One region of the Streptomyces sp. NPDC053513 genome, then DNA from elsewhere that is predicted to be linked to it. Evidence: riboswitches for the same ligand, from Rfam matches in the RefSeq annotation. Region 1 holds a riboswitch; each other region holds the start of a gene.
The links. A riboswitch is a leader RNA that binds a small molecule or an ion and turns the genes downstream of it on or off. The one in region 1 is predicted to bind thiamine pyrophosphate.
Positions count from the first base shown of each region.

Region 2: it holds a riboswitch for thiamine pyrophosphate, as region 1 does, so the genes downstream of both, ACIGW4_RS21145 (thiamine ABC transporter substrate binding subunit) here and thiO (glycine oxidase ThiO) in region 1, are expected to answer to the same signal.
Region 3: it holds a riboswitch for thiamine pyrophosphate, as region 1 does, so the genes downstream of both, thiC (phosphomethylpyrimidine synthase ThiC) here and thiO (glycine oxidase ThiO) in region 1, are expected to answer to the same signal.

Region 1 is NZ_JBITXP010000024.1:44,149-51,645, reverse strand. Features, by position in the region: gene ACIGW4_RS30335 (thiazole synthase) at 1-518, opposite strand, end outside; gene thiS (sulfur carrier protein ThiS) at 524-724, opposite strand; gene thiO (glycine oxidase ThiO) at 721-1,935, opposite strand; TPP riboswitch at 1,933-2,046, opposite strand; gene ACIGW4_RS30320 (NAD(P)/FAD-dependent oxidoreductase) at 2,180-3,352, shown strand; gene ACIGW4_RS30315 (Rv2175c family DNA-binding protein) at 3,396-3,770, shown strand; gene thiE (thiamine phosphate synthase) at 3,863-4,516, shown strand; gene metF (methylenetetrahydrofolate reductase [NAD(P)H]) at 4,697-5,614, shown strand; gene ACIGW4_RS30300 (hypothetical protein) at 5,669-6,496, shown strand; gene ACIGW4_RS30295 (phytoene desaturase family protein) at 6,675-7,497, opposite strand, start outside.
Region 2 is NZ_JBITXP010000011.1:161,426-168,922, reverse strand. Features, by position in the region: gene ACIGW4_RS21150 (ABC transporter permease) at 1-1,220, opposite strand, end outside; gene ACIGW4_RS21145 (thiamine ABC transporter substrate binding subunit) at 1,259-2,350, opposite strand; TPP riboswitch at 2,427-2,536, opposite strand; gene rlmN (23S rRNA (adenine(2503)-C(2))-methyltransferase RlmN) at 2,566-3,672, opposite strand; gene ACIGW4_RS21135 (phosphatidate cytidylyltransferase) at 3,752-4,843, opposite strand; gene frr (ribosome recycling factor) at 4,843-5,400, opposite strand; gene pyrH (UMP kinase) at 5,495-6,259, opposite strand; gene tsf (translation elongation factor Ts) at 6,424-7,260, opposite strand; gene rpsB (30S ribosomal protein S2) at 7,363-7,497, opposite strand, start outside.
Region 3 is NZ_JBITXP010000002.1:188,364-195,860, reverse strand. Features, by position in the region: gene ACIGW4_RS04100 (DUF5326 family protein) at 77-295, shown strand; gene ACIGW4_RS04095 (helix-turn-helix domain-containing protein) at 538-1,302, shown strand; gene ACIGW4_RS04090 (SsgA family sporulation/cell division regulator) at 1,440-1,880, shown strand; gene ACIGW4_RS04085 (YibE/F family protein) at 2,036-3,436, opposite strand; TPP riboswitch at 3,508-3,642, shown strand; gene thiC (phosphomethylpyrimidine synthase ThiC) at 3,636-5,420, shown strand; gene ACIGW4_RS04075 (hypothetical protein) at 5,560-6,210, opposite strand; gene ACIGW4_RS04070 (metallophosphoesterase) at 6,370-7,497, opposite strand, start outside.

The DNA.
Region 1 (7,497 bases):
ATCAGCTGGAAGTTGTGCGGGTTGCGGATGCCGAGCCCGGAGCCGATGGGGGAGCCGAGCGGCATGATCGCCGCGCAGCCCACGTCCTCCAGCTTCCGGGCGAGGACGGGGTCGTCGTTGGTGTAGGGGAGGACGACGAAGCCGTCGTCGACGAGGGTCTCGGCCGCGGCGAGGAGCTCCTCCCCGTCGGGGAGGAGGGTCCGCTCGTCCGCCACCACCTCCAGCTTGATCCAGTTCGTGCCGAGCGCCTCCCGGGCGAGCCGGGCGGTGAGGACGGCCTCGCCCGCCGTGTAGCAGCCCGCCGTGTTCGGCAGGACCCGGATGCCGAGGCGTTCCAGGACGGAGAGGACCGAGCCCTGGACCGTCGGGTCCAGGCGCCGCATGGCGACCGTCGTCAGTTCCGTACCGCTGGCGGAGAGGGAGCGTTCCAGGACGTCGAGGCTGGGGGCGCCGCCGGTGCCCATGATGAGGCGGGAGGAGAACTCCGTGCCGCCGAGGGTGAAGACGTCGTCGGACATCGGGGTCAGCCTCCCTGCACTGCCGTGAGGACTTCCACCCGGTCGCCGTCGCCGAGCAGCGTCGTGGCCCACTCGCCGCGCGGCACGACCGTCTCGTTGAGCGCCGCCGCGACGCCCGAGGGGGCCGTGGTCAGGGTCGCCACGAGGGCGTCCAGGGAGAGGGGGCCGGAGAGCTCGCGCGGCTCTCCGTTCACGGACACGTTCATGCGGGCTGCTCCTGTCGTACGGGGGAGAGACGTCGGGGGGTGAAGGGGCGCGCCTCGTCGGGGAGGGTGCCGGTGGTGAGCGCCTCGGCCATGGCGTCGCCGGTGACGGGGGTGAGCAGCACCCCGTTGCGGTAGTGGCCGGTGGCCAGGTGCAGGCCGGGCAGGTCGGTGGGGCCGAGCAGCGGCGCGTTGTCGGGGGAGCCGGGGCGCAGTCCGGCCCGCGTCTCGGTGAGCGGCAGTTCGGTGATGCCCGGGACGAGCTCGTGGGCGTCGCGCAGCAGCTCGTACACCCCGCCCGCCGTCACCGTGGTGTCCCAGCCGAGCTCCTCGCTGGTGGCGCCGACGACGAGCTCGCCGTTCTCGCGGGGCACCAGGTAGACGTGGCTGCCGCGGACGACGGCGCGGACGGTGCGGGAGAGGAAGGGCGCGTACGCGGGCGGCACCCGCAGCCGGAGGACCTGGCCCTTGACGGGGCGGACCGGCGGCAGCACCTCCTCGGGCACGCCCGCGAGCCGCCCGCTGAGGCTGCCCGCGGCGAGGACGACCTGGTCGGCCGTCAGCTCCCGGCCGTCGGCGAGCACGGCGCCGCGGGCCCGGTCCCGCACGACCGTGAGCCGCTCCACGAGGGTCCGGTGGAAGAGGACTCCGGCCCGTTCGCAGGCGCGCAGGAGCGCGGCGGCCAGCCGGCGCGGGTCGACCTGGTGGTCGCCGTCGACCCGCAGCCCGCCCCGGACGCCGGGCGCCAGCATGGGTTCGAGCCGGCGGCACTCGCGGCCGCTGAGCCATTCGGAGACGAGCCCGCAGCGGGTCTGCAGGGCGTGCAGTTCGCGCATGTGGGCGCGGTCGTCGGCGTCGAGGGCGACGGCGAGGGTGCCGCAGGCGCGGTAGCCGACGTCGTGGCCGGCGGCCTCCTCCAGTTCGGCGACGAACGCGGGGTAGCGCGCGGCGGAGGCGAGGTTGAGCCCGAGCAGGGTCTCCTCGCCGTAGTGGAGTTCGGTGACGGCGGCGAGCATGCCGGCCGCGACCCGCGCGGCCCCGCCGCCCGGGTCCGGGTCGACGACGGCGGTGCGCAGTCCGCGCTGCGCGGCCCGCCAGGCCGTGACCAGGCCGATGATGCCGCCCCCGACCACGAGGACGTCGGTCGCGAGGACGTCGGTCACGTGGGCGTCGGACACGTGGATGTCGGACGCGTGGACATCGGAAGAACGCATGGGCGTCCAGCCCCTCCCTTCGCCGGCATGACCCGGATCAGGTTCGTACGGTCGGAGGCCGTCCCAGCCTCCCTCTCAGCCCGGTGCGTCCGGGCTCCCGCGAGTGCTTTACGCCCGCCAGACTAGCCCGCGTCTCCGGGGGGCCACAGACCCCTCCCTTCCTGACGGTTCGTCAGATGCGTAAGGTGGTCGGGTGAGCGAGCAGAAGCAGGCCCAGCAGCACGTCGTGATCGTCGGCGCCGGAATGGCGGGCGTCCAGACCGCCGTCGCCCTGCGCGAGCAGGGCTTCACCGGCCCCCTGACCCTCATCGGGGCCGAACCCCACCAGCCCTACGACCGGCCGCCGCTCTCCAAGGCGATCCTCCTCGGCAAGGCCGAGGACTCCGCCTTCGAGATCGACTTCGAGGACCTCGGCATCGAACTCCGGCTCGGCCTGGACGTCACCGGACTGCGCGCCGCCGACCACGAGATCGACACCGAGGCCGGACCCGTCGCGTACGACACCCTGGTCGTCGCCACCGGCGCCCATCCCCTCACCCTGCCCGGCACCGAGGGCGTCCCCGGCGTCCACCTGCTGCGCACCCTCGACGACGCCGTGCGCCTCGGACCCGTCCTGGAACGCCGCCACTCCGTCGTGGTCGTCGGCGCCGGCTGGATCGGCGCCGAGTTCGCCACCGCCGCGCGCGAGGCGGGCTGCGCCGTCACCGTCGTCGAGGCCGCCGACCGCCCCCTCGCGGGAGCGCTGCCCGCCGAGGTCGCCGCCCCCATGGCCGAGTGGTACGGGGCGAACGGCGCCGAACTCCTCACCCACGCGCGCGTGGACACCGTCGAGCCCGGCGCGCCCGGCCGCGTCGTCCTCGCCGACGGGCGCGAACTGCCCGCCGAAGCCGTCGTCGTCGGCATCGGCGCCCGCCCCGCCACCGACTGGCTCGCCGGCTCCGGCATCGCCCTCGACCCGAGCGGCGCCGTCACCGCCGACGACCGGCTGCGCACCTCCCTGCCCGACGTGTACGCCGTCGGCGACTGCGCCTCCTTCCCCTCCGCCCGCTACGGCGAGCGGCTCCTCGTCCACCACTGGGACAACGCGCTCCAGGGCCCCCGCGCGGTCGCCGCGGCGATCACCGGCACCGCCGACGTGCCGTACGACCCGGTGCCGTACTTCTGGTCCGAGCAGTTCGGCCGCTTCGTCCAGTACGCGGGACACCACGCGGACGCCGACGAGCTGCTGTGGCGCGGCGACCCGGCCGACGAGGCCTGGTCCGTGCTGTGGCTGCGCGCCGGCGTGCCGGTGGCCCTCCTCGCGGTCGGCCGCCCCCGCGACCTGGCCCAGGGCCGCAAGCTGATCGAGGCCGCCGTGCCCGTCGACCCCGAGCGCGCCGCGGACCCGTCTGTCCCCCTGAAGGCGGCAGCCCGGTAGGGCCCGGCTACCGGCTGTCAGTCCGGGATGGCAGGCTTGTCCTGTGACCGAGATTGACGCAAAGACCGATGCTCTCGTCCCCGCCTGGCTCTTCCTCCCCGACATCGCGGAGGCGCTCGACATCGAGGTGACGCGCGTGCGGCAGCTGGTCAAGGAGGGCCAGCTCATCGCCGTCCGCCGCGAAGTGCGCCCCGGCGAGAAGATCCTCCAGGTGCCCGCTGCCTTCATCGACGGCGACAAGATCGTCAAGGGCCTCGTCGGCACCCTGACGCTCCTGCGGGACGACGGCTTCACCGACGAAGAGATGCTGGAGTGGCTCTTCACTCCGGACCCGACCCTGCCCGGCACCCCCGCGCAGGCCCTGAGTGAGAATCGCGGCACGGAGGTGAAGCGCCGCGCCCAGGCGCTCGCTGTCTGACGCACGCACCACCGAAGACACCACCGCGGGTGCCGGGCCGGCTGATCGAGGCCGGCCCGGCACCGGCACCACCCGACGGGGGGAACCCACCCATGTCCACGCCTCGTGAGCGGCTCGCCGACGCCCGGCTCTACCTGTGCACCGACGCCCGGAAGCGCCAGGGCGACCTGCCGGACTTCCTCGACGCCGTGCTCTCCTCCGGCGTGGACATCGTGCAGCTCCGCGACAAGGGCATGGAGGCCGGTGAGGAGCTGGAGCACCTCGCCGTCTTCGCCGACGCCGCCCGACGGCACGGCAGGCTCCTCGCGGTGAACGACCGGGCGGACGTCGCCCACGCCATCGGCTCCGACGTCCTCCACCTCGGCCAGGGCGACCTGCCCGTCCCCGCGGCCCGCGCGATCCTCGGCGACGAGGTGCTGATCGGCCGCTCCTGCCACGCCGAGAGCGAGGTGGCCGCGGCCGCCGCAGAACCGGGCGTGGACTACTTCTGCACCGGCCCCTGCTGGCCCACCCCCACCAAGCCCGGACGGTACGCGCCGGGGCTCGGCCTCGTGCGGTACGCGGCGGAGCTGGCCCAGGACCGGCCCTGGTTCGCCATCGGCGGCATCGACGAGACCAACCTCGACGAGGTCCTGGACGCGGGAGCCCGCCGGATCGTCGTCGTCCGCGCCATCACCGAGGCCGCCGACCCGGCCGCCGCGACGGCCGCCCTCGCCAAGCGCGTCCGCGAGCGCGCCGGGGCCTGAGGGGCACACCCGCGGGGGCCGGCGCGCCCGGCCCCGTCCGATCTCCGCCCGATCTCCCTCCGACCTCCGTACGACAGCTGTCCGACCTCCGTCCGATCTCCGTCCGACAGCTGTCCGAAAAGGTGTCCACCACTCGGACGGGGTGTACGCGGTTCCCTGGACCGCGTCTAACCTGCCGGTATGGCCCTTGGTACCGCTTCCGTCCGCTCGGACCGTGCACGCACGGTCCGCGAGATCCTCGCTGCCGGTGACACGTCGTACTCCTTCGAGTTCTACGCGCCCCGCACCGAGAAGGGCGAGCAGGTCCTCTGGAACGCCATGCGCCGGGTCGAGGCGGTCGGCCCCAGCTTCGTCTCCGTGACCTACGGCGCCGGCGGCTCCACCCGCGGCGGCACCGTCAAGGCCACCCAGAAGATCGCCTCCGACACCACGCTCACCCCCGTCGCCCACCTGACGGCCGTCGACCACTCCGTCGCCGAGCTGCGGAACATCCTCGGCCAGTACGCCGACGCGGGCATCCGCAACATGCTCGCCGTCCGGGGCGACCCGCCGGGCGACCCGCTGGGCGAGTGGATCGAGCACCCGGAGGGCGTGAAGTACGCCGCGGAGCTCGTCCGGCTGATCAAGGAGTCGGGAGACTTCTGCGTCGGCGTCGCCGCCTTCCCGGAGATGCACCCCCGGTCCACGGACTGGGACACGGACATCCGGCACTTCGTGGACAAGTGCCGCGCGGGCGCCGACTACGCGATCACCCAGATGTTCTTCGACCCCGAGAACTACCTGCGGCTGCGCGACAGCGTGACGAAGGCGGGCTGCGAGACCCCGATCATCCCCGAGGTCATGCCCGTGGTGAACGTGAAGACGCTCGACCGGCTGCCCCAGCTGAGCAACGCCGTCTTCCCCCCGGACGTGAAAGAGCGCATCCTCGCCGTCAAGGACGATCCCGCCGCTGTACGCTCCATCGGTATCGAGTTCGCGACGGAGTTCTGCGCACGTCTGCTCTCCGAGGGTGTCCCCGGACTGCACTTCATCACGCTCAACAGCTCCACCGCGACGCTCGAGATCTACGAGAATCTCGGACTGCACCAGCAGTCGTGACCGGTCGTACCCGCCCCGACCCGCGGCGGTGACCGTGGAGAGGGGCGGCGGGGCATGGGGTGGACGGTCCTCTACATCGCGTTCGGCGTGGTCGCGCTGTGGCTGCTGGGGGAGGTGCTCCTGCAGTACAAGGCGCGGCTGCGCTGGCGCCTGCTCGCCTTCGGCGGCTTCCTCTGCGTGGTCCTGGGCGTCCTGCTGCCCTCGGTGCTCGTCATCATCGCCGGAGCCGTGGCCTTCGCCGTCGGCCAGACCTATGTGACGCTCTCCTTCCGCCGCGGCTTCTCCACCGGCTGGGCGATCGGCGGCAACCCGGGCGCGAGCCGTCGCCGCAAGGCCGCCGCGCCGGCCGGGGCCGGGCCCACCCTGGAGGTCACCGAGCTCTCGTACGACACGGCGGACGGCGCGTACGACGCGTACGACGCGGAGGACGGCCACGACCCGCGGCCCGAGACCGCCGCCGAGACGACGGCGGTCTACGAGCCGCAGCCGATGCCCGAGGACACCGGCCAGTACGGCGTCTACGACACCACCGCCCACCAGCCGGACCCCGGCTACCAGACGGGGTACGACCCCTACGCGCCCGCGTACGACCAGTCCGCCTACCAGCAGCCCTCCTACGAGCAGCAGCCGGCCTACGACTACGGCGCCGCCACCGGCCCGCAGCAGTACGCCGCGTACTCCGACCCGTACATCGGCCCGGGCACGGACAGCCAGCAGTACGCCCCGTACTACACCGACCCCTACGCCCCCTCGTACACCTACGACACCCCGCCCGGCGGCGTCTGGGTCCCGCAGCAGCGCGACACCGACCACGCCCCGCAGCAGCCCCCGTACGGCTACGAGCAGCCGCACCCGGACGACCAGCAGCAGTACCGCTACTAGGGCCTGTCTGACAATTCCCGTCGGGTCCGGCCCGCCCGGCACGCACGCTCGCCGCACGGCCGAAACGCCCAAGTAGCTCCGCTACGAGGGCGCCCCGGCCGCACGCCGATCGCACGCACCGGACGACCCGGCCTGATCCGACGCGAATTGTCAGACAGGCCCTAGGGGCCCGCCGGGACTACCGGGAGCCGCGGAAGTCCGCGCCCTCCACGATGAGCCCGGCCACCAGCGCGCCCGACATGCCCGCGTGGGCGAGTCCGCCGCCCGGGTGCGACCAGCCGCCCGCGAAGTACAGGCCCGGCAGCGGGGAGCGGTTGGCGGCCGGCAGGAGCCGACCGCCCGCCCCGGCGAGGGCCGGCCCGGGCACCTCGGCGGCGCCCGTGTCCCGCCGGACGTCCTCCGGGGTGCGGACGTGCCGCCACAGCAGCCGCTCCGCGAGCCCCGGGACCGCCCGACCGGCCGCCTCGACCATCAGGTCGGCGAAGACCTCCCGGTCCTCGTCGGAAGAGGTGCGGACGGTCGCCGTGACCGTCACCGACTCGTACGCGCCGTCCGGGTGCAGCGCCGGGTCGTCCGGCCGCAGCACGGTCACGGTGGGCCGCCCGCCCTCCGCGTGCACGACGGTCCGGTGGACCGCGTCCGCCTCCCGGGGGCCGCGCAGGGCCAGACAGACCGTCATCCGGCTCGTGCCGACCGCCTGGTGACGGGGCACGTCCTGGTTGTGGTGGAGCGCCGGCACCGGTGCCCCGGAGACCACGTGGTCGGCCTCGACGGTCCCGCCGCCGGCCAGCCGGACGCCGGCCGCCCGGCCGTCCTTCTCCAGGACGTCCTCGACCGCCGTGTCGAACACGAACTCCACCCGTCGCTTCCGGCACCGCTCGTACACCGCGTCGGCGAGCGCCCGCAGGCCCCCGCCCACGTACCAGCTGCCGAAGGTCTGCTCCATGTACGGCAGGACGGCGGCCGAGGCCGGGGCGGTCGCCGGGTCGAAGCCGTACGAC
Region 2 (7,497 bases), on a different contig from region 1:
AGCGGCACGAGGATCCAGCTGGCCCGCAGGTCCAGCGGCGGTTCGTCGAGGGTGATGAGGAAGCCGAAGCCGACGGTGACGGCGGACACCCCGAGCGGCAGCATCAGCAGCGCGTCGAAGCCCCGCACGAGCCGCCCCGCACGCCGGGTCAGGGCCGCCGCCGCGAGCCCGCCGACCAGCACCGCGATGGCGGTGGCGGCCACCGCGTACCGCAGCGAGTTACCGATCGCCTCCAACGGCGGCACGAGGAAGGTCCCGGACTCGTCGAGCGAGCCGAGCGCCCGGTAGTAGCCGAGCCCGTACCCGTGCGGCCCGGCGAAGGAACGCTCCACGAGCACACCGAGCGGCAGCAGGATCAGCAGCCCCACGGAGAGCAGCACACCCACGAGCAGCACCCACTGCCCTGCGCCGCGCGGCCGCCGCGCGGTCCGCTCCGGCGCCACGAGCCGCAGGGCGGTCTCCCGCCGCCGTACCGTCCGGGCGTGCACGCCCAGGATCGCGCCGACCGCCACGAACTGGACGAGCGTGAGCACGGCCGCCGTCGGCAGGTCGAGCAGCCGGGCGGTCTGCCGGTAGATCTCGGACTCCAGCGTGGAGTACGCCTCCCCGCCGAGGATCTGCACGACGCCGAAGGAGGTGAAGGTGAAGAGGAAGACCATCAGGGCCGCCGCCGCCACCGCCGGCACGAGCGCGGGCAGCGTCACCGTCCGCCAGGCCGTCCAGCGCGAGGCGCCGAGGACCCGGGCGGCCTCCTCCTGGCGCGGGTCGAGCTGCGACCAGAGACCGCCGACGGTCCGGACGACGACCGCGTAGTTGAAGAAGACGTGCGCGAGGAGGATCGCCCACACGCTGGTGTCGAGCCGCACCCCCCACAGCTCGTCGGTGAGCCCGCCCCGGCCGACGAGCGCCAGGAACGCCGTGCCGACGAGGACGGTCGGCAGCACGAACGGCACCGTGACGACGGCCCGCAGCACGCTCTTGCCGGGGAAGTCGAAGCGGGCGAAGACGTACGCCCCGGGCAGCGCCACCAGCAGGGTGAGGCCGGTGGAGGCGAGCGCCTGCCAGACGGTGAAGCCGAGCACGTCGAGGATGTCCGGCCGGGTCAGCGTCTCGCCGATCCGGCCGAACCGCCAGGCGCCGTCCGGGCGGAGCCCCCGGTCCACGATGGACACGACGGGCCAGGCGAAGAAGACCCCGAAGAACGCGACGGGCAGGGCCATCAGCCCCAGCCGCGTCGCGCTCCCCCGGAGGTCGCGGGTCACTTCAGGACGAGCGACGACCACTGCTGGATCCACGGGTCACGCTTCTCTGCGATCTTCTCGGGCGCCATGGTCTCCGGCTTCTCGATCACCACGCCGTGCTTGGTGAACAGCTCCGGCAGGGCCGCGTCCTTCGCCACCGGGTTGACGAACATCTGCAGCGGCATGTCCTCCTGGAACTCCTTGGAGATCAGGAAGTCGATCAGCGCCTTGCCGCCCTCGGGGTTCTTCGCGCCGTTCAGCAGGCCCGCGAACTCGGTCTGCCGGAAGCAGGTGCCCGTGGAGACGCCGGTGGGCGCCACCTTCGGCTGCGGCTCGCCGTACAGCACCTCGACCGGCGGGCTGGAGGCGTACGACACGACCAGCGGCCGGTCGCCCTTGGCCTGCTTGCCTCCGGCCGAACCGGAGAACTCCTGGTTGTAGGCGAGCTCCCAGCTGTCGACGGTCTTCACGCCGTTCGCCCTGAGCTTCTTCCAGTAGTCCTGCCAGCCGTCGTCGCCGTACTTCGCGGCCGTGCCGAGGAGGAAACCGAGACCCGGGGAGGATCGCTCGGGGTTCTCCACCACCAGCAGGTCCTTGTACGCCGGCTTCGCGAGGTCGTCGAAGGTGACCGGCGGCGCCAGCTTCTTGTCCGCGAAGTACTTCTTGTCGTAGTTGACGCAGATGTCGCCGGAGTCGATCGGGGTGACCCGGTGCTCCTTGTCGAGCTGGTACGCGGCCGGGACGCGGTCCAGTCCCTTCGCCTCGTACGGGACGAAGATCCCGTTGTCGAGGGCGCGGGACAGCAGCGTGTTGTCGACGCCGAAGAAGACGTCGCCCTGCGGGGAGCCCTTCGTCAGGATCTCCTTGTTGACGGCCTCACCGGCGTCGCCGCTCTTCAGCACCTTGACGGTGAAGCCGGTCCGCTTGGTGAAGTCCGCCAGCACCTCCTTGGAGGCGTTGAACGAGTCGTGGCTCACGAGGGTGACGGTCTTGGGCGCGGGCGTGCCGCTCCTGCCCGCCGCCGGGGTGTCCTCGCCGCCGCACGCGGCCAGACCGGTGACGCCGAGCGCCACGACGATCGCGACGGCAGCGGCCTTCTTGATGCTCACTGAGATTCCTCCTGGGTGTGACCAGGAAGAGACGCGGCCCCGCCCGCGTCCGGGGGACGCGGGCAGGGCGCAACAGCTCGAGTTACGACCGAACTCCCTACCCAGAATGACCTGGGCGAGGTTCAGAGGGTCTGCGGTCTACGGTTACCGCACTCTCAGCGCTGTGGCGCTCCCCTGTCGGAATATGCAGATGTGTTCGAGCTCAGACTACAAGGTCAGCGCTCGGCGGCCGCGAGCTGTCCACAGGCGCCGTCGATCTCCTGACCGCGGGTGTCCCGCACGGTCACCGGCACGCCGTGGCGGGCGATCGCCTCCACGAAGGCCTTCTCGTCCTCGGGACGGGACGCCGTCCACTTGGACCCGGGCGTCGGGTTCAGCGGGATCAGGTTGACGTGCACCCGCTTGCCCTTGAGCAGCCGGCCCAGCAGGTCGCCACGCCAGGCCTGGTCGTTGATGTCCCGGATGAGGGCGTACTCGATGGAGATCCGGCGCCCCGACTTCTCCGCGTACTCCCAGGCCGCGTCGAGGACCTCCCGGACCTTCCAGCGCGTGTTCACCGGTACCAGCGTGTCCCGCAGCTCGTCGTCGGGCGCGTGCAGCGACACCGCGAGCCGGCACTTGAAGCCCTCGTCGGCGAAGCGCAGCATCGCGGGCACGAGACCGACGGTGGAGACGGTGATGCCGCGCTGCGAGAGCCCCAGCCCGTCCGGCTCGGGGTCGGTGAGCCGCCGGATGGCGCCGACGACCCGCTTGTAGTTGGCGAGCGGCTCACCCATGCCCATGAACACGATGTTGGACAGCCGCGCCGGTCCCCCGGGCACCTCCCCGTCCCGCAGGGCCCGCATCCCGTCCACGATCTGGTGCACGATCTCGGCGGTCGACAGGTTCCGGTCGAGCCCCGCCTGCCCGGTCGCGCAGAACGGACAGTTCATGCCGCAGCCGGCCTGCGAGGAGATGCACATGGTCACCCGGTCCGGGTAGCGCATGAGCACCGACTCCACGAGCGTGCCGTCGTGCAGCCGCCACAGCGTCTTGCGGGTGGTGTCGTCGTCGCACGAGATGTGCCGCACCACGGACATCAGGTCGGGCAGCAGCTCCCCGGCCAGCTTCTCCCGCGAGGCGGCCGGGATGTCGGTCCACTCGGCGGGGTCGTGCGCGTATCGCGCGAAGTAGTGCGTGGACAGCTGCTTGGCGCGGAAGGGCTTCTCGCCGATCGCGGCGACGGCCTCCTTCCGCTCGGCGGGCGAGAGGTCGGCCAGGTGCCGCGGCGGCTTCTTGGCTCCGCGGGGGGCGACGAAAGTGAGTTCTCCGGGCTTCGGCATGGTGATACCAGTGTCGCAGAGATAAGAGGAAGGGCCCGCCGCCCTGTGGACAACGAGCCCCTCCGTACGAAACCCCTGCTCAGCCCGTACCGACGAACAACGCCAGCAGCAGCCACACCACCGGCGCCGTCGGCAGCAGCGAGTCCAGCCGGTCCATGATGCCGCCGTGGCCCGGCAGCAGCGTGCCCATGTCCTTGATGCCCAGGTCCCGCTTGATCATGGACTCGCCGAGGTCGCCGAGCGTCGCGCTCGCCGCCACCGCCAGGCCGAGGACCAGACCCTGCCACCAGGCACCCTCGTCGATCATGAACTCCATGCACAGCGCGCCCGCCGCCATCGCGAACGTCACCGCGCCGACCAGGCCCTCCCGGGTCTTGCCGGGGCTGATCCGCGGGGCCAGCTTGTGCTTGCCGAAGCGCCAGCCGATCGCGTACGCCCCGGTGTCGCTGACCACCGTCAGGATCAGGAAGGTCAGCACCCGCTGCGGCCCGTCGTCCGCGGTCAGCAGCAGCGCCACGAAGGTCGCCAGGAACGGCACGTAGAACGCGGCGAAGACCCCCGCCGTGACGTCCTTCAGATACCCCTCGGGCGGCTCCGTCATCCGCCAGACGAGCACCGCCAGCGCCGTCAGGGCCATCGCCACCCAGGCGCCCTCGGGGCCCCGGACGTAGCCGGCGACGACCATCGCCGCGCCGCCGACCGCGAGCGGGACCAGCGGAGCCTTGATCGCCTTGCGCTCCTGGAGGCGGGAGGTCAGCTCCCACAGGCCGACGACCACGGCGACCGCTATCACGCCGACGAACGCCGGCTTCCAGATGAACAGCGACGCGATGATGACGGCACCGAGTCCGACCCCGACGCCTATGGCCGCGCCCAGGTCGCGGCCCGCGCTCTTCTTCTGCCGCGGCGCCGGCGGAGGCGGGGTGGGGCTGGACATGGGCTCCTGCGGGTGCTCGTGCGGCGTCTCGTCACGGAACAGGGGACCGCTCGGGCGAGCGGCCCCCCGGCCGTGACCGTCCTGGAATCCGCCGGCGGGAACGTCGGGCACGATGGGCATGGGCCGAGTCTGCGCCGCCTGATGCCGATCGTATGCGGGACCCGCCGGGGCAGGCCCCTGGTAGGGTCCCCCACCGCCGGAACCGGCCGGGGCCCCCCAGGAAGAGTCGTTCATCAGACCTCGAGCAGCTCGGCTTCCTTGTGCTTGAGCAGCTCGTCCACCTGCGCGACGTACTTCGCGGTGGTGTCGTCGAGCTCCTTCTCGGCGCGGCGGCCCTCGTCCTCGCCGACCTCGCCGTCCTTGACGAGCTTGTCGATGGTCTCCTTGGCCTTGCGGCGGACCGAGCGGATCGAGATCTTCGAGTCCTCGGCCTTGCCCTTGGCGACCTTGATGTACTCCCGGCGGCGCTCCTCGGTCAGCTCGGGGAACACCACCCGGATGATGTTGCCGTCGTTGCTCGGGTTGACCCCGAGGTCCGAGTCCCGGATCGCCTGCTCGATGTTGCGCAGCGCGCTCTTGTCGAACGGCGTCACCACGGCCATGCGCGGCTCCGGGACGGAGAAGGACGCCAGCTGGTTGATGGGGGTGATGGCACCGTAGTAGTCGGCCACGATCTTGTTGAACATCGCCGGGTGCGCACGGCCGGTGCGGATCGCGGCGAAGTCCTCCTTGGCGACCACGACGGCCTTCTCCATCTTCTCCTCGGCCTCGAGGAGGGTCTCTTCGATCACCACTTGCTCCTGCGTGTCGTCGCGTTGTGTCCTGCACGGTGTACGACCGGCAGGGCTCTGTCCATCCCCTTGCGGGGCGGTTCCCCGGTTCGGGTCAGGCCCGGGTGCCCTGGTCGCTCACGAGCGTGCCGATCTTCTCACCCTTCACCGCGCGAGCGATATTGCCCTCGGCGAGCAGTTCGAAGACGAGGATCGGGAGGTTGTTGTCCCGGCACAGGGTGATGGCGGTGGCGTCGGCGACCTTGAGGTCGCGGGAGAGCACCTCGCCGTACTCGAGGGCGTCGAACTTGACCGCGTCGGGGTTGCTCTTCGGGTCGGAGTCGTAGACGCCGTCCACGCCGTTCTTGCCCATGAGGAGGGCCTCGGCGTCGATCTCCAGGGCGCGCTGGGCGGCGGTGGTGTCCGTGGAGAAGTACGGCATGCCCATGCCCGCACCGAAGATGACCACGCGGCCCTTCTCCAGGTGGCGCACGGCGCGCAGCGGGATGTACGGCTCGGCGACCTGGCCCATGGTGATGGCGGTCTGGACGCGGGAGTCGATGCCCTCCTTCTCCAGGAAGTCCTGGAGGGCGAGGCAGTTCATCACCGTGCCGAGCATGCCCATGTAGTCGGAGCGGGCCCGGTCCATGCCGCGCTGCTGGAGCTCGGCGCCGCGGAAGAAGTTGCCGCCGCCGATCACGATCGCGATCTCCGCGCCGTCGCGGACGACGGCGGCGATCTCACGCGCGATGGCGTGCACGACGTCCGGGTCGACCCCGAGGCCGGTGCCGCCGGAGAAGGCCTCTCCGGACAGCTTCAGCATGTAGCGGCCGGCCTTTTTGCCGTTGGTGTCGTCGCCCTGTACGGCGCCCTGGTTCATGGAGATCTCCTCGTGCACATACGAAGGAGGCCATTGCCTTGGGTCCTCTCGGTATCCCGTACGGCAATGGCCTCCTCGTCAGATCTGCGGTCGTCCTGCGCGTGCGCGGCCGACTGCTTCAGACCCTACCGGGGTCCGGTGTCCGTCGCTGTTCGCGTACGGACTCAGATGCCGACCTTGATGCGGGTGAAGCGCTTCAGGGTGACACCGGCCTCGTCCAGGACCTTCTGGACGGACTTCTTGTTGTCCAGGGCGTACGGCTGGCCGAGCAGCGTGGCGTCCTTGAAGAAGCCGTTGACGCGACCCTCGACGATCTTGGCGATCGCGGCCTCGGGCTTGCCCTCGGCGCGGGTGGTCTCCTCGGCGATGCGGCGCTCGGACTCGATGACCTCGGCCGGGATGTCCTCCTTGGTGAGGTACTTCGGCGCGAAGGCGGCGATGTGCTGGGCGACACCCTTGGCGACGTCGGCGTCGGCCTTGTCGAACTCGACGAGGACACCGATCTGCGGCGGGAGGTCCGGCATCGTGCGGTGCATGTACGCGTAGACGAAGCCGTCGGCGTACTGCGCGAAGCGGTCCAGGACGATCTTCTCGCCGAGGTTGGCGTTGGCCTCGTCGACGAACGCCTGCACGGTCTTGCCGGGCTCGATCTCGGAGGCGAGCAGCGCCTCGATGTCGGCCGGCTTGGTGGCGGCGACGTGCTCGGCCAGCTGGGCGGCGACGGCCTGGAACTTGTCACCCTTGGCGACGAAGTCCGTCTCGCACTTCAGCTCGACGAGGACGCCGGAGGTGTTGTCGTCGGCGATGAGGGAGACCACGGCGCCGTTCTCGGCAGAGCGGCCCTCGCGCTTGGCGACGCCCTTCTGACCCTTGATACGGAGCGCCTCGACGGCCTTGTCGACGTTGCCGTCGGCCTCGTCCAGGGCCTTCTTGCAGTCCATCATGCCGGCGCCGGTGAGCTCGCGGAGCTTCTTGACGTCAGCGGCGGTGTAGTTCGCCATGAGTCTGTTTCTCTCTCGAAGTCTGAAAGATCGGGCGGGTCCACGGGTGGACGGCGGGGGCTTCGTGGGCCCCCGCCGTCGTCACCCGAAGGTCCTGGAGGGTCAGGCCTGCTCGGCGTCCGCGGCCGGAGCCTCGGCGGCGGCCTCGGCCGGGGCGGCCTCGGCGGCGGGGGCCTCGACGGCCTCGTCGGCCTTCTTCTCACCCTCGAGCAGGTCGCGCTCCCACTCGGCGAGCGG
Region 3 (7,497 bases), on a different contig from region 1:
GCGGGCTTCCTCCCGCCCCTAGCCTTGAGGGTGTTCGGCGCGGAGTGCGCGGTTCTTCGAGAGCGAGGTAGGGACGATGGCCGTACGGGAGATTCTCGCGGGGATGCCCTGGTGGGTGAAGTGGGTCGCCATACCCGTTCTCGCCCTGCTCGTCTTCGGCGGGCTGATCACCAGCGTCCTCACCTTCGTGGTCGGTCTGCTCTTCAAGGTGCTGCTCTTCGTGGCCCTCGTCGCCGGACTGGTCTACGTCGTGCGGAAGTTCAGCTCCTCCGCCAGGTCGCGCGAGGACTGGTAGCACAAGCTACTGATAGGGCTGGGGGCGGCGGAGGGTGTTAGCCCGCGCGGGGGAACGCCCTGGCCGAAACGGGTGTGGGCCCCGAGGCGGCCACTAGAGTGGAATCTCTCCGCCGTGATGGGGACTACAGGCGTAGACCTCCATACTGACCAGCGGTTTCCCAGGCCCGGCGGGCGCGCGGGGGCGGCCCCCGCGGGCGGGTGCACTGCACCCGTCCTCACGCCTGGGGGTGACCTTTGGCCATGGCTACGCAGACGGCAGCGCCTACCCTGATCGGATCGGTGCAGCGGGCGCTGAGACTCCTGGAGGCCGTGGCCTCCCATGCGGAGGGCGCCCCCGCGAAACAACTCGCCCGTGAGACGGGCCTTCCGCTGCCCACCACGTACCACCTGCTCCGCACCCTGACGCACGAGGGCTATCTGCGCCGCGACAAGGGTGTGTTCGTCCTGGGCGACGCCGCCGTCCGACTGGCCGGCGGCGGAGCTGTGCAGAATCGTCGCATCAAGATCGAAGATTCCCTTGCCCGTTGGCGGGACGAGATCGGTGTGCCCATCTACTTCGCCTTCTACCGCGAGGGCGAGGTCGAGCTGGTCGCCGTCGCCGACACCCCCTCCGCCCCCGCCGTGGAGGAATGGGCCGACTTCCGGGAGACCGCGCACGCCCATGCGATCGGGCAGTGCCTGCTGAGTCAACTCGATCTGAAATCTCGTCAAGACCACCTCGACCGCCATCCGGTGGAATCCATCACTCCGTACACGGTGCGTAATCGCCGCGTCCTTTTGGAGCGTTTGGGCGGTTTGGGGCGAATGGAGCCCCTGGTGGAACGCCAGGAATATGCGCTGGGCACGGTCTGTGCCGCGATCCCCATCACGGCGGGCTCCACGGCGGCCGCAATGGCGATTTCCCTTCCCCTCCACCAGGAAGAACGGTTGCTCCCAGCAGTCGAGCGACTACGCACGGAGATCGGAAAGCTCTTCGGGTCCCTTGCGTTCTCTATCAGTATCTGAAAAATCACTCCTTGTGATCTGCTAGTGCTTACAGCACGATTGCGTCAAGAGGCCACGGGGGATCATTCCTGGCCGTTTCGGTCACAGCTTTCAGCAGCTGTGTTCACACAACTGCTTCGTCTACTGCGGGGTGCACGATGCGAGAGTCGGTTCAGGCCGAGGTCCTGATGAGCTTCCTCGTCTCCGAGGAGCTCTCCTTCAAGATCCCGGTAGAACTCCGGTACGAGACCCGGGATCCCTACGCGGTGCGGATGACCTTCCACCTTCCCGGAGACGCCCCCGTGACCTGGGCGTTCGGAAGGGAGCTGCTGCTCGACGGGATCAACCGGCCGAGCGGGGACGGCGACGTGCACATCGCCCCGACGGAGCCCGAGCGGCTCTCGGACGTGTCCATCCGGCTCCAGGTGGGCAGCGATCGCGCACTGTTCCGGGCCAGTGCGCCGCCGCTGGTCGCCTTCCTCGACCGGACGGACAAGCTGGTTCCGCTCGGCCAGGAACGGACGCTCGGCGACTTCGAGGACCACCTGGAGGCGGCACTGGGCCGGATCCTGGCCGAGGAGAACGCCGGCCCTGCGTGAGCCCGCCTGCCTGCTTGAACCGGCGAACCCCCGCGTGAGCCTGCCTGCTTGAACCGGCGAACCCCCGCGTGAGCCTGCCCGTCTGAACCGGCGACCCCCAGCGTGAGCCTGTCCCTCTGAACCGGCGACCCTCTTCGCGAGCCGGCCCGTCCGCCTCACTTGGCGCGGCGGCGCCGCCCACCCCGTACCGCCGCCGGCTTCCCGCCCCCGGACGCCGGCCGGTCGGCGGAGACCACCAGGGCCGCGAGCACCGTGGTGACCGGAACGGACGCCACCAGACCGATCGACCCGATCAGGGTCCGCACGATCTCCTCGGCGACCAGCTCGCTGTTGGCCACCGTCCCCATGCTGCTCCGGGCGATGGAGAAGAGCAGCAGCAGCGGCAGGGCGGCGCCCGCGTACGCCAGCACCAGCGTGTTCACGACCGAGGCGATGTGGTCGCGGCCGATCCGGATCCCCGCCCGGTACAGGCCGCGCGCCCCCATGCCCGGATCGGCCTGGTGCAGCTCCCAGACCGCCGAGGTCTGGGTGACCGTCACGTCGTCGAGCACACCGAGCGAACCGATGATGACCCCCGCCAGCAGCAGGCCGGACATGTCGATCTGCGGGTACAGGCCGTGGATCAGACCGGTGTTGTCGTCGGTGTTGCCGCTGAGCGAGGCCCAGCCGATGAAGAGCGAGCCCAGCAGACCGATCAGCAGCAGCGAGACCAGCGTGCCGAGCACGGCGACCGAGGTGCGGGCCGAGAGCCCGTGACACATGTAGAGCGCGATCAGCATGATCGCGCTCGCCCCGACCACCGCCACGACCAGCGGGTTCGAGCCCTCCAGGATCGCCGGCAGGATGAAGTACGTCAGTACGAGGAAGCTCACGGCGAGCGCGATGAGCGCCATGACGCCCCGCATCCGGCCGACGACCACGACCGCGACGGCGAAGATGCCGGCGAGCAGTGCCAGCGGCAGCTTGCGGTTCACATCGGTCACCGAGTACTGCAGGTCGTGCGGTGCGTCAGGGGCGTACGCCACCACCACGCCCTGTCCCTGGTGCAGTTGGCGCGGCGCGTCCGGCTGCACGATCTCGACGAACCTGCGTCCCTTGTCCGGGCCGCTGGTGACCTCGACCGTCGCCTTCTCGCACTGCCCCTGCTGGGCGTTGACGGCCTCGCGCCCCTCCGGGGTCGAGGTGTCGCCGGTCGGCGGGACCTGGGCGGCGTTCACGTCCTTGCAGTCGACGCGCTCGACGGCGACGACCTCTCCCTGCTCGGTCTGCCGGTCGAAGCCGACGCCGGTGCGCTCGTGCGCCGGGGTGCCGCCCGGCCACAGGACCGCGAGCCCGACGACGACGGCGGCGGCGAAGGGGATCAGGATCGCGGCGATGACCTTCCGCAGATGCCGGGAGACCGGGGCGGCGGGCCCGTGGCTGTGGCTGTGTCCGTGCCCGCCGCCGCCCCCTCCTCCGGCTCCGTTTCCGTGGCCGTGTCCGTGGCCGTGTCCGGAATCGTGGGCATGGGGGTGGTCGTGGCCGTGTGGCTGGAGGGGCTGCTGGGGGGAAGTCACCGGCCGATCATCGCAAGAACGACGGGGGCCCACTGTTCAGCACGCCAGGGAGGACGCTAGCGTGGTGGCACCTTTGCACACGCGGGAGCTCGGAGCACCGGGCTGAGAGGGCGCTGATCACCGTACGCGCGTACGGGAAGAGGCTGCGCCGACCGCCGAACCTGTTACCGGGTAATGCCGGCGTAGGGAGATCGGTCTCATGACCATTCAGGATGCACGCACGCCTGCCTCCGACCAGAACCAGGCCGACGGGCAGGAGCGCACGCCGGGCTGGCACAAGGGGTACGTCCAGGGCTCACGCCCCGACCTCCGGGTGCCCGTCCGCCAGGTGCACCTCACCAACGGCAAGGACGTCACGCTGTACGACACGTCCGGCCCGTACACCGACCCCGCCATCGACACCGATGTCCGGCGGGGCCTTCCCCCGCTGCGCGAGAACTGGATCATCGCGCGCGGTGACACCGAGGAGTACGCGGGCCGTCCGGTCCGCCCCGAGGACGACGGCATCAAGCACACCTCCCCGCGCGGCGGTGGGCTGAAGAACCTCGACGCCGTCTTCCCCGGCCGTCCCCGCCTGCCGCGCCGCGGCCGTGACGGCCAGGCGGTGACCCAGCTCGCGTACGCCCGCCGGGGCGAGATCACCCCGGAGATGGAGTACGTCGCGATCCGCGAGAACGTCTCCCCCGAGGTCGTGCGGGAGGAGATCGCCGCGGGCCGCGCCGTGCTGCCGGCGAACGTGAACCACCCGGAGATCGAGCCGATGATCATCGGCAAGCGGTTCCTGGTGAAGGTCAACGCCAACATCGGCAACTCCGCCGTCACCTCCTCCATCGAGGAGGAGGTGGAGAAGATGACCTGGGCGACCAAGTGGGGCGCCGACACGGTCATGGACCTGTCCACCGGCCGCAACATCCACACCACCCGCGAGTGGGTGCTGCGCAACTCCCCCGTGCCGATCGGCACCGTGCCGCTCTACCAGGCCCTGGAGAAGGTCGACGGCAAGGCCGAGGAGCTGACCTGGGAGATCTACAAGGACACGGTCATCGAGCAGGCCGAGCAGGGCGTCGACTACATGACGGTGCACGCCGGCGTGCTCCTGCCGTACGTGCCGCTCACCGCGCGCCGCAAGACCGGCATCGTCTCGCGCGGCGGCTCGATCATGGCCGCCTGGTGCCTGGCGCACCACAAGGAGAACTTCCTCTACACGAACTTCGAGGAGCTCTGCGAGATCCTGGCGGCGTACGACGTCACCTACTCGCTCGGCGACGGCCTGCGCCCCGGCTCGATCGCGGACGCCAACGACGAGGCGCAGTTCGCGGAGCTGCGCACGCTCGGCGAGCTGAACACGATCGCGAAGCGCCACAACGTGCAGACGATGATCGAGGGCCCGGGCCACGTCCCGATGCACAAGATCAAGGAGAACATCGACCTCCAGCAGGAGATCTGCGAGGAGGCGCCGTTCTACACGCTCGGCCCGCTGACCACGGACGTCGCGCCCGCCTACGACCACATCACCTCCGGCATCGGCGCCGCGATGATCGCCTGGTGGGGCACGGCGATGCTCTGCTACGTCACGCCCAAGGAGCACCTGGGCCTGCCGAACAAGGACGACGTGAAGACGGGCGTCATCACGTACAAGATCGCGGCGCACGCCGCGGACCTCGCCAAGGGGCACCCGGGTGCGCAGGAGTGGGACGACGCGCTCTCGGACGCGCGGTTCGAGTTCCGCTGGGAGGACCAGTTCAACCTGGCCCTCGACCCGGACACCGCACGGGAGTTCCACGACGAGACGCTGCCGGCGGAGCCCGCGAAGACCGCGCACTTCTGCTCGATGTGCGGTCCGAAGTTCTGCTCGATGAAGATCTCCCAGGACATCCGGCGCGAGCACGGCGGCACGCAGCAGGAGATCGAGGCCGGCATGGCGGAGAAGTCGAAGGAGTTCGCGGCGAGCGGCAACCGCGTCTACCTGCCGCTGGCCGAGTAGTCCCCGCGCCGTCGTCCCTCAGGCCGAGTGGTCCCCGGGCCTCGTCCCTCAGGCCGAGTGGTCCCCGGGCCTCGTCCCTCAGGCCGAGTGGTCCCCGGGCCTCGTCCCTCAGGCCGAGTGGTCCCCGGGCCGTCGTTCCTCAGGGCGCCGTCGGGTCCGGTGGCGTCGCCGCGGCGAGGGCGTCGCGGAGGAAGGGGAGGATGCCGCGCTCCAGGAGGGCGTGGCGCCAGGCCTCCCTGGCGAGGGAGAGTTCGTCGTCGGCCGTGGCGGTTCCGTCCGCCGCGGCCGGCCTGTTGCGCAGGGCGGTCACGAGCAGGCCGATGCCCGCGGAGAGCAGGCCGACGGCGGCGAGGGCGGCGAAGACGAGGCCTGCCGTCAGCAGGGTCCCGCCGAACACCACGGTGGGCGCGAGGGCGTGCAGGACCCCGCCGACCAGCAGGAATATCGCGGCGGCGGTGCCCGCGAGGACGGGCAGCAGCACGGTGACGACGGCGACGACGCCGGCACCCGCGCCGGTGTCCGTGCCCTGCTCCGCTTCGGGCCTCCGGGCCCCGAGGGCCGCCCGGTTCTGCTCGCGGACCTTCACGAAGTGGTCGTACTCCAGGGCCGCGGCGGTGGTGACGAGCGCTGTCGCGTTCATCGTCATGGCGCGCAGCTGCGCGACCGTGAGCCTCGTTCCGACTCCGGCGAGATCCGGACGTGAGTGGGCGGTGCTCAGTGCGTCGTCGAGGACCCGCTCGTACTCGGCGCGGTCCTCGGTCAGCAGGTGCGGAGCCACGTTCATGTGCATCCCCCGATGCTCCGTAGGCCCGGATCAGCCGTGGGGAACGGTCGGTCGGGCGGAAACGGAGGAGAGCCTGCTACGGATGACCCGATGGTATTGCGGTGACACCGCGCCCTGACAGGGTCTTTCCGGAAATCGCCTTCCCCGGATGCGCAGCGTTATGCGTCAGTCGTTCAGGGGGAGTTGGACGACCAGTAGCTTTCCGGCCATGGTCACTCCACCGTCCATGGCGATCGCGAGACCGTCGGCGTACACGTGCGGTCCGTCGACGACCGGGCCCGCGCCGTCCTCGCCGTCCTCGGCGCCGACCTGGCCGAGGAGGTACGGGATGGGGCTGTGGCCGTGCACGATCCGGCGGCCGCCGTAGGTGGAGAGCAGCTCCTGGACGGCCTGCGGGCCGCCGTCGTCGCGGAACGCGAAGCGCTTGGTGAACTTCCGGAAGAGGTCCCAGACCTCGTCGGCGTCGTTCCGGTTGAGGATCTCGTGGACCGTGTCGTTGACGTCCTCGATGGTCTGGCCGTATTCGAGGTACGCGGTGGTGTCGGAGTGCACGAGGAGGTGGTCGTCCTCGCGCACCACGGCGTCGAGCCGGGACATCCACTGGAGGTGGACGTCCTGGAGCCGGTCCATGTCGTGCTTCTGGCCGCCGTTGAGCAGCCAGGCGGCCTGGAAGGTGGCGGTGCCCGCGCCGGAGTTGACGGGGGTGTCGCCGAAGCGTTTGGCGCCGATCAGCAGCAGTTCGTGGTTGCCCATGAGGGCCTTGCAGTAGCCGCCGGCGGCGGCGGCCTCGGCGGAGAGGCGCATGACGAGGTCGATGACGCCGATGCCGTCGGGGCCGCGGTCGGTGAAGTCGCCGAGGAACCAGAGCCGGGCGTTGCCCGCGGCCCAGCCGCCGTTCTCGTCGATGAGGCCCTGGGCGCGCAGGGCGGCCAGGAGTTCGTCGAGGTAGCCGTGGACGTCGCCGACGACGTAGAGGGGGCCGGGTCCGTCGCCGTTCGCGGGCTCCGGGGCGGGGGCCGGCTCGGGGGTGACGGAGACCTGGACGGTGTCGCCGCGGTTGATGACGGGGAGGTCGCGCTCGGTCGGGGTGTAGCCCTCGGGCGGCTCGCCGCCGGGGAAGGCGTTGCCCGGGTGGCCGGTGGCGACGGAGACGATGGAGGAGCCGGCCGGGGCGGCGGCGTACGCCGGGGCGAGCCGGTGCCCCAGGTGGAGGGTCGGGTCGGCGGGCATGGCGGCGGGCGCGGCCTGCGGCGGTGCGGGCGCGTCGGGCGGAGCCGGAGGCGCGGTGGGCGG